One region of the Lentzea sp. CC55 genome, then DNA from elsewhere that is predicted to be linked to it. Evidence: riboswitches for the same ligand, from Rfam matches in the RefSeq annotation. Region 1 holds a riboswitch; each other region holds the start of a gene.

Region 1 (3,928 bases):
CCGTGCTGGGCGCGCTGCTGTCGGCGAGGTTCGTGGCCTCGCTGCCCGACGGCGTTCCGGGACGGTCCCTGAGCGAGGCGCTGCACAGCGGCGCGGACATCGCGGTCGTGCGCGAGGCGTTCTCGAACGGCATGACCGTGAGCCTTCTGACCGGTGCCGCGGCCGTCTTCCTGGGAGGTGTTGTGGCCAGCGTCTTGCTGCGGCGTGCCTAGGATCGTCGACGTGGACAGCGTGTGGTTCAGCAAGCCCAGGCCCAGCAGCGGGCAGCCCCTCGGCCTGAGCCGCGAGGCGATCGTCCGCAAGGCCCTGGAACTGCTGGACCGGCACGGTCTGCAGAAGCTGTCGATGCGCAAGCTGGCCGCGGAACTCGGCGCGGCGCCGATGTCGCTGTACTGGCACGTGCCGACGAAGGACGCGCTGATCGAGCTGTGCCTCGACGAGGTCTACGGCGAGTTCACCCTCCCCGATCCCGAGACCGACTGGGAGACCGCGGTGCGCGCGATGATGCGCGAGCTGCGTCAGCTCGCGCTCAAGCACCCGTGGTGGATCCGCGGGATCGGGGAGTTCAACACCATCGGCCCGAACGCCGTGGCCTACGCGGACGCCATGTTCGGGCCGATGTTGCGCGCCGGGCTGTCGACCGTCGCGGCGGCCCAGTCGATCGCCACGGTGGGCAGCTTCGTCAACGGGTACGCGATCGCCGAGGTCAACTTCATCGCTCGCGGCGGGATGGACTCGCCACCGCCGGACATGGCCAAGATCGCCGACCTGTACCGGGACAAGCACCCCCGGTACGTCGCGATGCTCGACGAGGGCGAGCTGTGGTCGCTGGAGCGGCAGTTCGAGTTCGGCCTGGACTGCGTGATCGAAGGCGTCAAGGCCCGCGTCGAAGCCCTCAGGTAGGCGAAACCCCCGCAGCGGTTCACGCGTGCGGGGGCCTCATTCATCGGGTTGGCTCTCAGATCACGGACTCCAGCGGCGTGTGCTCGAGGCCGGTCGCCTCGGCCACCGGGCCGTTGGTCAGCTTGCCGGCGTGGGCGTTGAGGCCCAGCGCGAGCGAACGGTCGTCCTTCAGCGCCTTCTCCCAGCCCTTGTCGGCCAGCGCGACGGCGTAGGGCAGCGTCACGTTGGTCAGCGCGTAGGTCGAGGTGCGCGGGACGGCGCCTGGCATGTTCGCGACGCAGTAGAACACCGAGTTGTGGACCTCGTAGGTCGGCTCGGCGTGCGTGGTGGCGCGCGAGTCCTCGAAGCAGCCGCCCTGGTCGATCGCGATGTCGACGAGCACCGAACCCGGCTTCATCTCGGCGACCAGCGCGTTCGAGACGAGCTTCGGAGCGGCGGCACCGGGGACGAGCACGGCGCCGATGACCAGGTCGGCCTCGCGGACGGCCTGCTCGATCGCGAACGAGTTCGAGGCGAGCGTGCGCAGGCGGCCGGCGAACTGGGCGTCGATCTGGCGCAGCCGGTCGACGTTGGTGTCGAGGATCTGCACGTCCGCGCCCATGCCCACGGCGATGGTCGCGGCGTTGAGACCGGCCACACCACCGCCGATCACGACCACGCGGGCCGGGGCGACACCGGGGACGCCACCGGGCAGCACGCCGCGGCCACCGGACGGCTTCATCAGCGAGAACGCGCCGACCTGCGGGGCCAGGCGGCCCGCGACCTCGGACATCGGGGCGAGCAGCGGCAGCGCGCGGTTCGGCAGCTGCACGGTCTCGTAGGCGATGGCCGTGGTGCCGGACGCCAGCAGCGCCTCGGTCAGCGGCTTGTCGGCGGCGAGGTGCAGGTACGTGAAGAGGGTCTGGCCGGCGCGCAGGCGGGGGTACTCCTCGGCGATCGGCTCCTTGACCTTGAGGACCAGGTCGCCCTCGGCCCAGACGTCGTCGGCGGTCGCGAGGACCTTGGCGCCCGCGGCGAGGTACTCCTCGTCGGTGATCGCGGAGCCCAGACCGGCGCCCTGCTCGACGAACACGTCGTGCCCGCGGCTCGTCAGCTCGTGCGCACCGGCAGGGGTGAGAGCGACGCGGTACTCGTGGTTCTTGATCTCGCGGGGAACTGCGATCCGCACGATGACTCCTCCGTTCGGTGGCCGACATCTCACAATGTGGGGCAGCGGGAAGGTCATGTCACTGTGCGAATCGCACTATCGAGCACGTGTGCGGTTGTTCACTTGGGACAGAGCCACCTGGTTTGCGCTCGCGTGTGACTCGACCCGTCCGCGTTGACACCCGGCGGGGCCGCACATAGCGTTCGCCTCCGAGAACTGAAGACCGGCCGCGGCGCGACAGCGCCAGAACCCGAGTGGGAGAGACCCCGACGAACGTCGGTCGGGGCGCCGAAGGGGCAAGCTCCCGCACACTCTCAGGCAGCAAGACCACTCGGGGTAGGCAACTCTGCACGGCGGAGGGGGCGCAAGTGTCCTGTCCCGTCACAGCCAGAGGAGTCGCGCCGTGCAGTTCCCCGAGAACCTGCTCTACACCGCCGAGCACGAGTGGGTCGACTGGACGCCGGGTACCCAGGACCCGCTGACCTGCGGGATCACCGAGTACGCGGCGGACGCCCTGGGCGACATCGTCTTCGTGCAGCTGCCCGAGGTCGGCGCGAAGGTCGTCACCAACGAGGTGTGCGGCGAGCTCGAGTCCACCAAGTCCGTCAGCGACCTGTTCTCGCCCGTCACCGGTGAGGTGATCGAGGTCAACAGCGCCGTCGTCGACGACCCGGCGATCGTGAACAACGACCCGTACGGCGCCGGCTGGCTGTTCAAGGTCCGCGTCGAGTCGGCCGAGAACCTGCTCACGGCGGCCAAGTACGCCGAACTCACCCAGACCGGCTGACATGGGCCTGACTGACCGCTCCACCACCACGAAGGACTGATCAGTGGCGATCAGCGTTTTCGACCTTTTCTCCGTCGGCATCGGACCGTCCAGCTCCCACACCGTCGGCCCGATGCGCGCGGCGGCGATGTTCGTCGAGAAGCTCGGTGCGCGTGCGTCCGAAGTGGACCGCGTGCACGTCGAGCTGTTCGGCTCGCTCGGCGCGACCGGCCACGGCCACGGCAGCCCGAAGGCCGTGTTCCTCGGACTCGAGGGCAACCTCCCCGAGGAGGTGGACCCCACCGCCGCCGCCCACCGCGTCGAGGAGATCGTCGGCGGCGGACGGCTCCGGCTCGGCGGCACGCACGAGATCGAGTTCGTGCACGACCGCGACCTCGTCATGCACCGCCGCAAGTCACTTCCGCTGCACCCCAACGGGATGAGCTTCGAGGCGTTCAGCGGCGGCGAGTCCGTCGAGCACGCCGTCTACTACTCGATCGGCGGCGGGTTCGTCGTCGACGAGAACGCCTCCGGCACCGACCGCATCAAGCCCGACTCGACGCCGCTGCCCCACCCGTTCCTCACCGGCGACCAGCTGCTCGCGCGCTGCCGCGAGACCGGCCTGTCGATCAGCGAGATCATGATGGCCAACGAGCTGTCGTGGCGGACCGAAGAAGAAGTGCGGTCGGGACTGCTGCACATCTGGCACGTCATGCAGGAGTGCGTCGAACGCGGCTGCACCGAGCACGGCATCCTGCCCGGCGGCCTGAAGGTCCGCCGCCGCGCCGCCGAGATGCGCAAACGCCTGGAGGGCGAGCACTTCGTCACCGACCCGCTGCGCGTCATGGACTGGGTCACGCTCTTCGCGCTGGCGGTCAACGAGGAGAACGCGGCGGGCGGCCGCGTCGTCACCGCGCCGACCAACGGCGCGGCCGGCATCGTCCCCGCGGTCCTGCACTACTACACGAGGTTCGTGCCGGGAGCCTCGGACGACGGCGTGGTCCGCTTCCTGCTGACCGCCGGCGCGATCGGCGTGCTGTTCAAGGAGAACGCGTCGATCTCCGGCGCCGAGGTCGGCTGCCAGGGCGAGGTCGGCTCCGCGTGCTCGATGG
Region 2 (3,928 bases), on a different contig from region 1:
GGGCTACGTTCCGCTGGAAATCAGCGCTAAACGATCACTAAACGTCACCTGAACGTCCTGGTTCGGGTGACGGTATGACCCTCTACCTGAGGTTGAGGGGCGACACTCCCCGCGCGTCGCGTTGACCTGCCCTCGGAGCGGTCTTACCGTCGAACTCGAGTGGACGTCGCCGGTTCACGAGAGTGGACGCGGTGGCTTGACGGTCATGAGTTTCGTGGCCGTTCCGAGGGGAGGCAGGCGTGGTCGAGGAAGCGCCCTTGAGGGCCGGATCCGGGCTGCAGGGTGAGCTGTTCCCGGACTCCTCGCTGCCGGACGAGCTCGTCGGCTACCGAGGACCCGCGGCGTGCCAGATCGCGGGCATCACGTACCGGCAGCTCGACTACTGGGCCCGCACCGGGCTCGTCGCCCCGACGGTCCGGATGGCGCACGGCTCGGGCAGTCAACGGCTGTACTCGTTCAAGGACATCCTGGTCCTGAAGGTCGTGAAACGGCTCCTGGACACCGGGGTCTCGCTGCAGAACATCCGCGTCGCCGTCGACCACCTGCGCCGGCGAGGCGTGCAGGACCTGGCGAGGATCACGCTCTTCTCCGACGGCACGACCGTCTACGAGTGCACCTCGCCGGAGGAGGTCGTGGACCTGCTGCAGGGCGGTCAGGGCGTGTTCGGCATCGCGGTGAGCGGTGCGATGCGCGAGATCTCCGGCACGATCCACGAGTTCCCGGCCGAACGTGCGGACGGCGTCGAGATCGCGCCGATGACCGAGGACGAGCTGACCCGCCGCCGCCGCGAGCGCGCCACCGGCTGACCGGCCCGGTGACCGTGGCCGACCGGCGCCTGTCCGTGGCCGGTCGGCGGACGCGCCGGGAACGGGTCCGTCCCTAGCGTCGCCGGCATGACGCACACTCCTTCGTCGCAGGTGGTCGAGGTCCTGGCCGCGGCCGTCCGGCGCGCCTCCCGCCACGGGTTCGGGTTCGTCGGGACCGAGAACCTGCTGATCTCCCTGATCGACACGACCGGTCCCGGCCGCAAGCTCGGCGCGAAGTCGCTGGGGGCGCTGGCGATGGCGCGGGGGACCGAGCACTGGGCCGACGACGACGGTGGTGTCGTCGGCGAGTCCCATCCGGACGTCACGGCGCTGATGAGCGCCGCCCACCACCACGCTCGCGTCGAGGCCGTTCTGCCCGTGAGCCGCGCGTTGGAGGACTGTCTGCGTGCGGCTGTGGCCCAGGCCGGCGACGGTGTGCTGACCACGACCCACCTCGCGCTGGCGCTGCTGTCGCTCGAATACGGACGGGCCGCCGACCTGTTCCTGGTGCGCGGGGTGGACCCCGGGGCGACGGCCGCCGCCGTGCGGGCCGATGCCGAGCGGCGCCACGCCGAGGTCGAGGAAGCACCCGCGGTCTGGTTGCTGCGCAAGGCGGGAGCCCTGGAGGGGGAGTCCGGTGGCGGGTACGTGCGCTGGCTGACGAAGCTCGTCGCACGGGGCCAGGGGCTCGGCGGACCGGTGCTGACGGTGGTGCGCAACGAAGCCGAACGGCTGGCCGTCGCCGGGAGGCGGGACGTCTCGTCGCGCGACCTCGTGGAGGCGGTGCTGACGGTCGACCACCAGCTGGCCGTCTCCGGGCGGCGGCTGAGGCCGGAGTTCGAGTCGGGTGGCGCGGCGGCGTTGCGCGAGGCGGGAGTGGACCCGGCCGCGTTGCCCTCCGGCGGGGGCGCGGTGGAACGCGCCGTGGAGCGGGCGAAGCTCGTCGCCGCGCGGCGCGGGGACGCGGTCGTGGGCACCGCGCACCTGCTCGCCGCGGTGCGCGACGACCCCGCGGACCCCGTCGCGGCGGTGCTCACCGGTCTCGCCGTTGAGACGTAGGTCGCGTCTCTAGCGACTGGGCGGGCTGCCTGCGGGTATTCTTCGCGGGTAGTCGCTGAACTCAGGCGGGAGAGACCGGGCTTCGAACCCGGCGCCGAAGGAGCAAGTCCCTCCCCGGGAACCTCTCAGGCATCCAGGACCGCCGAGCGAGACGCCTCTGGAAAGTGGATCCCCGCAAGGGAATCCCGCCGACGGTGAAAGCCCGGTCCGCACCGGGTGAACCTCTCAGGCGCCCTTGAAGGGTACGGACAGAGCGGGGAGGGCACCAGGACACGTGTGCCCTCAGCCCCCGGAGGCGTTTGATGACGCAGGACCGCATTCCGCTCGCCGCTCTCGAGCACGGCACCCCGTTCGCCGACCGCCACGTCGGTCCGCGTCCCGCCGAGCTCGCGCGCATCCTCGACGTCATCGGTGTCGGGTCGCTGGAGGAGCTGGCGCAGCGCGCGGTGCCGTCGTCCATCCACGAGCGCGACCTCGTGCTGGACCTGCCCGCCCCGGCCACCGAGACCGAGGCGCTCGCGGAGCTGCGGGAGCTCGCGTCGCGGAACCGGCCGATGACGCAGATGATCGGCCTCGGCTACTACGACACCGTGACGCCGGGCGTGATCCTGCGCAACGTCCTGGAGTCGCCCGCCTGGTACACCGCGTACACGCCGTACCAGCCGGAGATCTCCCAGGGCCGCCTGGAGGCCCTGCTGAACTTCCAGACGATGGTCGGCGACCTGACCGGCCTGCCCGTCGCGAACGCGTCCATGCTGGACGAGTCGACCGCCGCCGCCGAGGCGATGACCCTCGTGCGCCGCGCCGGCCGCTCCAAGTCGAACAAGTTCGTCGTCGACGCCGACACGCTGCCGCAGACGCTGGCCGTGATCGAGACGCGCGCCGAGCCGCTCGACATCGAGATCGTCGTCGCCGACCTGTCGCAGGGCATCGAAGGCCTCGGCCTGGGCGGCGACTTCTTCGGCGTCCTGCTGTCCTACCCCGGCGCGTCCGGTGTGGTGCGCGACCAGAAGGCGCTCATCGAGGAGATCCACGCCGCCGGTGCGCAGGCCGTCGTCGTCGCCGACCTGCTGGCCCTGACGCTGCTGCGCGCGCCCGGTGAGATCGGCGCGGACGTCGTCGTCGGCACCACGCAGCGCTTCGGCGTGCCGATCGGTTTCGGCGGCCCGCACGCCGGCTACATGGCCGTCCGGTCCGGTCTGGAACGCCAGCTGCCCGGCCGTCTCGTCGGCGTCTCCGTCGACGCCGACGGCTCGCTGGCCTACCGCCTCGCGCTGCAGACGCGCGAGCAGCACATCCGCCGTGAGAAGGCCACGTCGAACATCTGCACCGCGCAGGTGCTGCTGGCCGTGATCGCCTCGATGTACGCCGTCTACCACGGTCCCGAGGGTCTGCGCGCCATCGCGACCCGCGTGCACCGCCTGGCCACCGTGCTCGCCACGGGCCTGTGCGAGGCCGGGCTGGACGTCGTGCACGGCGAGTTCTTCGACACCGTCGAGGTCCGCGTTCCCGGTGAGGCCGCCGCCGTCGTGGCGAAGGCCCGCGAGGCCGGCATCAACCTGCGTCTCGTCGACGCCGACGTCGTCGCGATCGCCTGCGACGAGAAGACCACGCGGGCGCACGTCGTCGCGGTGTGGGAGGCCTTCGGCGTCACCGGGTCCGATGTGGACGCGATCGACGCCGACACCGCCGACGGCATCCCGGCCGACCTGCGCCGCACGTCGGACTACCTGACCCACCCGGTCTTCCACTCGCACCGCTCCGAGACGGCGCTGCTGCGCTACCTGCGTGCGTTGTCCGACAAGGACGTCGCCCTGGACCGCAGCATGATCCCGCTCGGCTCCTGCACGATGAAGCTCAACGCCACCGCGGAGATGGAGTCCATCACGTGGCCGGAGTTCTCGACGCTGCACCCGTTCGCCCCGGCCGAGGACGCCGCCGGTCTGCTGAAGATCGTGTCGGACCTGGAGGCCTGGCTCGCCGAGGTCACCGGCTACGACGCCGTGTCGCTGCAGCCGAACGCCGGGTCGCAGGGTGAGTTCGCCGGTCTGCTGGCGATCCGC
Region 3 (3,928 bases), on a different contig from region 1:
CGGCCCGAAGAGTCCGCTTCGGCGGTCCAGACGGCTCTCGGCTGGCTGCGGGAGGGCGCGGAGTCGATCATCACCTTCGTCAGGAGCCTCTTCGGCACGGCGACCCCCATCGCCTAGTGACGCACCGTGATCCTCGGCCGTTCGCGTTGAGCCGGACGGGTGGAATGCGGCCAATCACGCACTGGTAACGGGTGTTCTGAGGATTCAGGGTCTGGCGATTGTCAGACCTACCGAATACCTTCCGCTGCAATGGCCGATCCCCGACCGACGAGGAGGCATGGATGGTCGAGGACTCCGGGGTCCACGAGCTCTTGAAGCAGTGGGCGGCTGAACGGTCTGATGACGCGGAGATGCAGGAGGTGAACCGGATCAAGAACGCGTGGCTCGCTGAGGCTCCCCCCTCGGCGCCAGGCATCCCCGTGCAGCGGGGTGCCGCACGGAGCGGGCCGCGTGGCTTGGTCAAGGTCGACTCGGCGGATCCGGCCTACGTGGCCGCGATGCGCAAGCGGGCGCCGGAGGCACCCGAGGCGTTGCTCGCCGCCGCGGCGAGCTACTGGCAGCTGGTGGGCGACGTCGCCGAGGCCGAGCAGTGGTGGGACGCGGGCATCAGCCCGCTGGACCAGCGCGCGCTCGACTACCGCGCGGCCGGCCTCACGCCCGCCGACCTCGGGAGGCGCCTGGGACCGATGACGGTTCTCCAGCACCTTCGCCGTGGCTCCGCCGCGGCCTGGTGCGTCGCACGTCTGCAGAGGCAGCGCCGGGACGGCGTGGCATAAGAGGAACGGGCTGCCGGAGGCGGCAGCCCTGTACCCATCCCCGCGGGTGGCCTCCTGTCAGGAGGCCTCACCCCAGTAGTGTGGAGGTCGTGCGCGGCCTCCTTACTCCCCAGCGTGTGCTGATCGCGCTCGCCTGTCTGGCGGCGCTGATCGTCTGCTGCGGGCTCGCGTACTGGCAGTGGCAGCGCTTCGAGTCCTCCAGCGGCACGTTCCAGAACCTCGGGTACGTGCTCCAGTGGCCGCTCTTCGGCCTCTTCCCCCTCTTCATGGTGTGGCGTTTCCGCCGCCTGGCACGCCAGCGCCGTGACGAGGCTCTCTCCGCACCGGAGCCGGTTGCGGCCGCCGCCGAGCCGGTGACTACCGTTGACGCCGTCAAACCCGCGCCCGTCGAGCACTTCGACGACGACGAAGACGCGGAGCTCGCGGCCTACAACCGCATGCTCGCGAACCTCAACGCGCGGGACGGTCGTTGAGCGCGAAGGCGGGCAGATGAAGGGTGCGTTGACCCGGTTCAGGGTCATGGCTTACGTGGTCGGTGTCTTCCTGCTGCTCCTGGTCGTGGCGATGGTGCTCAAGTACGCCGCGGACATGGACGGCGCGATGAAGGTCGTCGGCCCGGTCCACGGCTTCCTCTACGCCATCTACCTGGTGCTTTCCGTCGACCTGGCGCTGAAGCTGCGCTGGTCGATCAAGGGCACGGCGCTCGTGCTGATCGCCGGCACGATCCCGTTCCTGTCGTTCTGGGCGGAGCGCAAGGTGGTCGAGAAGACGGCGCAGGGCGTGCCGCTGTGACGTTCGGCCTGCTAGCGTCTGGGGCAACCAACTGAACACGGCCGTCGATGTCGCGCGGGAGAGCTCCACCGCTACCGGTTTCCGGAGCGGGGAGCGCCGAAGGAGCAACTCCTCCCCGGAATCTCTCAGGTCCCCGTACCGCGCGACGAAGGCAACTCTGGAAAGCAGGCTCGTCAGCAGCCTCGCCCACGGTGCAAGCCACTCCGGTGGTGAAGCTCTCAGGCTCATGACAGAGGGGGAGGCTCTCTCGGACGAGGAGTCTCTGATGGACCGTGTCATTCTTCTGTTGCCTCAGCCGGCCTGGTCCGGCTCTTCGGCGCACCCTCAAGGAGCGTTCTGATGTCCCGCCTCACGCCTCTGAACGCCGAGCACGAGCAGCTCGGCGCGATGTTCACCGACTTCGCGGGCTGGCGGATGCCGCTGCGCTACTCGTCCGAGCTCGCCGAGCACCACGCGGTGCGCACCTCGGCGGGCCTGTTCGACCTCACGCACATGGGTGAGATCGTCCTGACCGGACCGCAGGCGGGCGAGGCGCTCGACTACGCGCTCGTCGGCCACATCTCCGCGCTGGCCGTCGGCAAGGCGCGCTACACGATGATCACCCAGGCCGACGGCGGCGTGATCGACGACCTGATCGTGTACCGCCTGGGCGACGAGGAGTTCATGGTCGTCGCGAACGCCTCCAACGCCGCGGTTGTGGCCGACGCGCTGGTGGAGCGCGCGGCCGGGTTCGACACCGCCGTCGCGGACAGGTCGACCGACTACGCGCTGATCGCGGTCCAGGGTCCGAAGTCCGTCGAGATCCTCGCCGGCCTGACCGACACCGACCTCGCGACGGTGAAGTACTACGCCTCGTACCCGTCGACCGTCGCGGGCGTCCCGGCACTGCTCGCGCGCACCGGCTACACCGGAGAGGAGGGCTTCGAGCTGTTCGTCACCCCGGCCGACGCCCCCGCCGTGTGGGCCGCGCTGCTGGAGGCGGGCCAGCCGCACGAGCTCAAGCCGTGCGGGCTCGGCTGCCGCGACACGCTGCGCCTCGAAGCCGGGATGCCGTTGTACGGCAACGAGCTCACCACGTCGCTGACGCCCTACAACGCGAACCTCGGCCGCGTCGTGAAGCTGGACAAGCCGGGCGACTTCGTGGGCCGCGACGCCCTCGCGAAGGTGGCGGAGTCCGGTGTGGACTCGGTCCTGGTCGGACTGAAGACCCCCGAACGGCGCGCCCCGCGCCACGGCTACGCGGTGCTGAACGGCGACGAGGTCGTCGGCGAGGTCACCTCGGGCGCCCTGTCCCCGACCCTCGGCTACTCGGTCGCGATGGCCTACGTGACCCGTGCGAGCTCCGAGCCGGGCACCTCACTGCTGGTGGACGTCCGCGGCAAGAAGCAGCCGGTCGAGGTCGTCGCACTTCCGTTCTACAAGCGCGCCAAGTAGGGAGATCCTCCAGATGTCCGACCAGTTCAACGCCTCCCTCGCGGAGTACGACCCCGAGGTTGCCGAGGCCGTAGCGGCCGAGCTGGCGCGCCAGCAGGGCACCCTCGAGATGATCGCCTCGGAGAACTTCACGCCGGTCTCCGTGCTGCAGGCCCAGGGCTCCGTGCTCACCAACAAGTACGCCGAGGGCTACCCCGGCCGCCGCTACTACGGCGGCTGCGAGCACGTCGACGTCGTCGAGCGCCTCGCCATCGAGCGCATCAAGTCGCTCTTCGGCGCCGGCTTCGCGAACGTCCAGCCGCACTCGGGCGCCCAGGCCAACGCGGCCGCCATGTTCGCGCTCCTGCAGCCCGGCGACACGATCCTCGGCCTGGACCTCGCGCACGGCGGCCACCTGACGCACGGCATGCGCATCAACTTCTCCGGCAAGCTCTACAACGTCGTGCCGTACCACGTCTCCGACGAAGACGGCCGCGTCGACATGGCCGAGGTCGAGCGCCTGGCCACCGAGCACCGCCCGAAGCTGATCGTGGCCGGCTGGTCCGCCTACCCGCGCCAGCTGGACTTCGCCGAGTTCCGCCGCATCGCGGACTCGGTCGAGGCGTACCTGATGGTCGACATGGCGCACTTCGCGGGCCTCGTGGCCGCGGGCCTGCACCCGTCGCCCGTGCCGCACGCGCACGTGACCACGACGACCACGCACAAGACCCTCGGCGGCCCCCGCGGCGGCGTGATCCTGTCGAACGACGCCGACATCGCCAAGAAGATCAACTCGGCGGTGTTCCCCGGCCAGCAGGGCGGCCCGCTGGAGCACGTGATCGCGGCCAAGGCCGTGGCGTTCAAGCACGCCGCCTCGCCGGAGTTCGCCGACCGGCAGCGCCGCACGCTCGAGGGCGCCCGGATCCTGGCCGACCGGCTGTCGCAGG

Evidence for each region. A riboswitch is a leader RNA that binds a small molecule or an ion and turns the genes downstream of it on or off. The one in region 1 is predicted to bind glycine.
Region 2: linked by a shared signal. The riboswitch ahead of gcvP (aminomethyl-transferring glycine dehydrogenase) and the one ahead of gcvH (glycine cleavage system protein GcvH) in region 1 are both predicted to bind glycine.
Region 3: linked by a shared signal. The riboswitch ahead of gcvT (glycine cleavage system aminomethyltransferase GcvT) and the one ahead of gcvH (glycine cleavage system protein GcvH) in region 1 are both predicted to bind glycine.

What each region holds. Positions count from the first base shown of each region.
Region 1 covers NZ_JAJCXE010000006.1:99,433-103,360, forward strand. Annotated here, with positions in the region: gene L6E10_RS04515 (MFS transporter) at 1-212, shown strand, start outside; gene L6E10_RS04520 (TetR/AcrR family transcriptional regulator) at 223-903, shown strand; gene ald (alanine dehydrogenase) at 959-2,071, opposite strand; glycine riboswitch at 2,296-2,390, shown strand; gene gcvH (glycine cleavage system protein GcvH) at 2,454-2,837, shown strand; gene L6E10_RS04535 (L-serine ammonia-lyase) at 2,881-3,928, shown strand, end outside.
Region 2 covers NZ_JAJCXE010000008.1:221,300-225,227, reverse strand. Annotated here, with positions in the region: gene L6E10_RS06135 (MerR family transcriptional regulator) at 240-806, shown strand; gene L6E10_RS06130 (Clp protease N-terminal domain-containing protein) at 894-1,865, shown strand; glycine riboswitch at 1,922-2,017, shown strand; glycine riboswitch at 2,021-2,119, shown strand; gene gcvP (aminomethyl-transferring glycine dehydrogenase) at 2,168-3,928, shown strand, end outside.
Region 3 covers NZ_JAJCXE010000011.1:114,833-118,760, reverse strand. Annotated here, with positions in the region: gene L6E10_RS07720 (hypothetical protein) at 1-117, shown strand, start outside; gene L6E10_RS07715 (helix-turn-helix transcriptional regulator) at 282-776, shown strand; gene L6E10_RS07710 (hypothetical protein) at 866-1,249, shown strand; gene L6E10_RS07705 (DUF3817 domain-containing protein) at 1,266-1,568, shown strand; glycine riboswitch at 1,614-1,719, shown strand; glycine riboswitch at 1,720-1,811, shown strand; gene gcvT (glycine cleavage system aminomethyltransferase GcvT) at 1,908-3,002, shown strand; gene glyA (serine hydroxymethyltransferase) at 3,016-3,928, shown strand, end outside.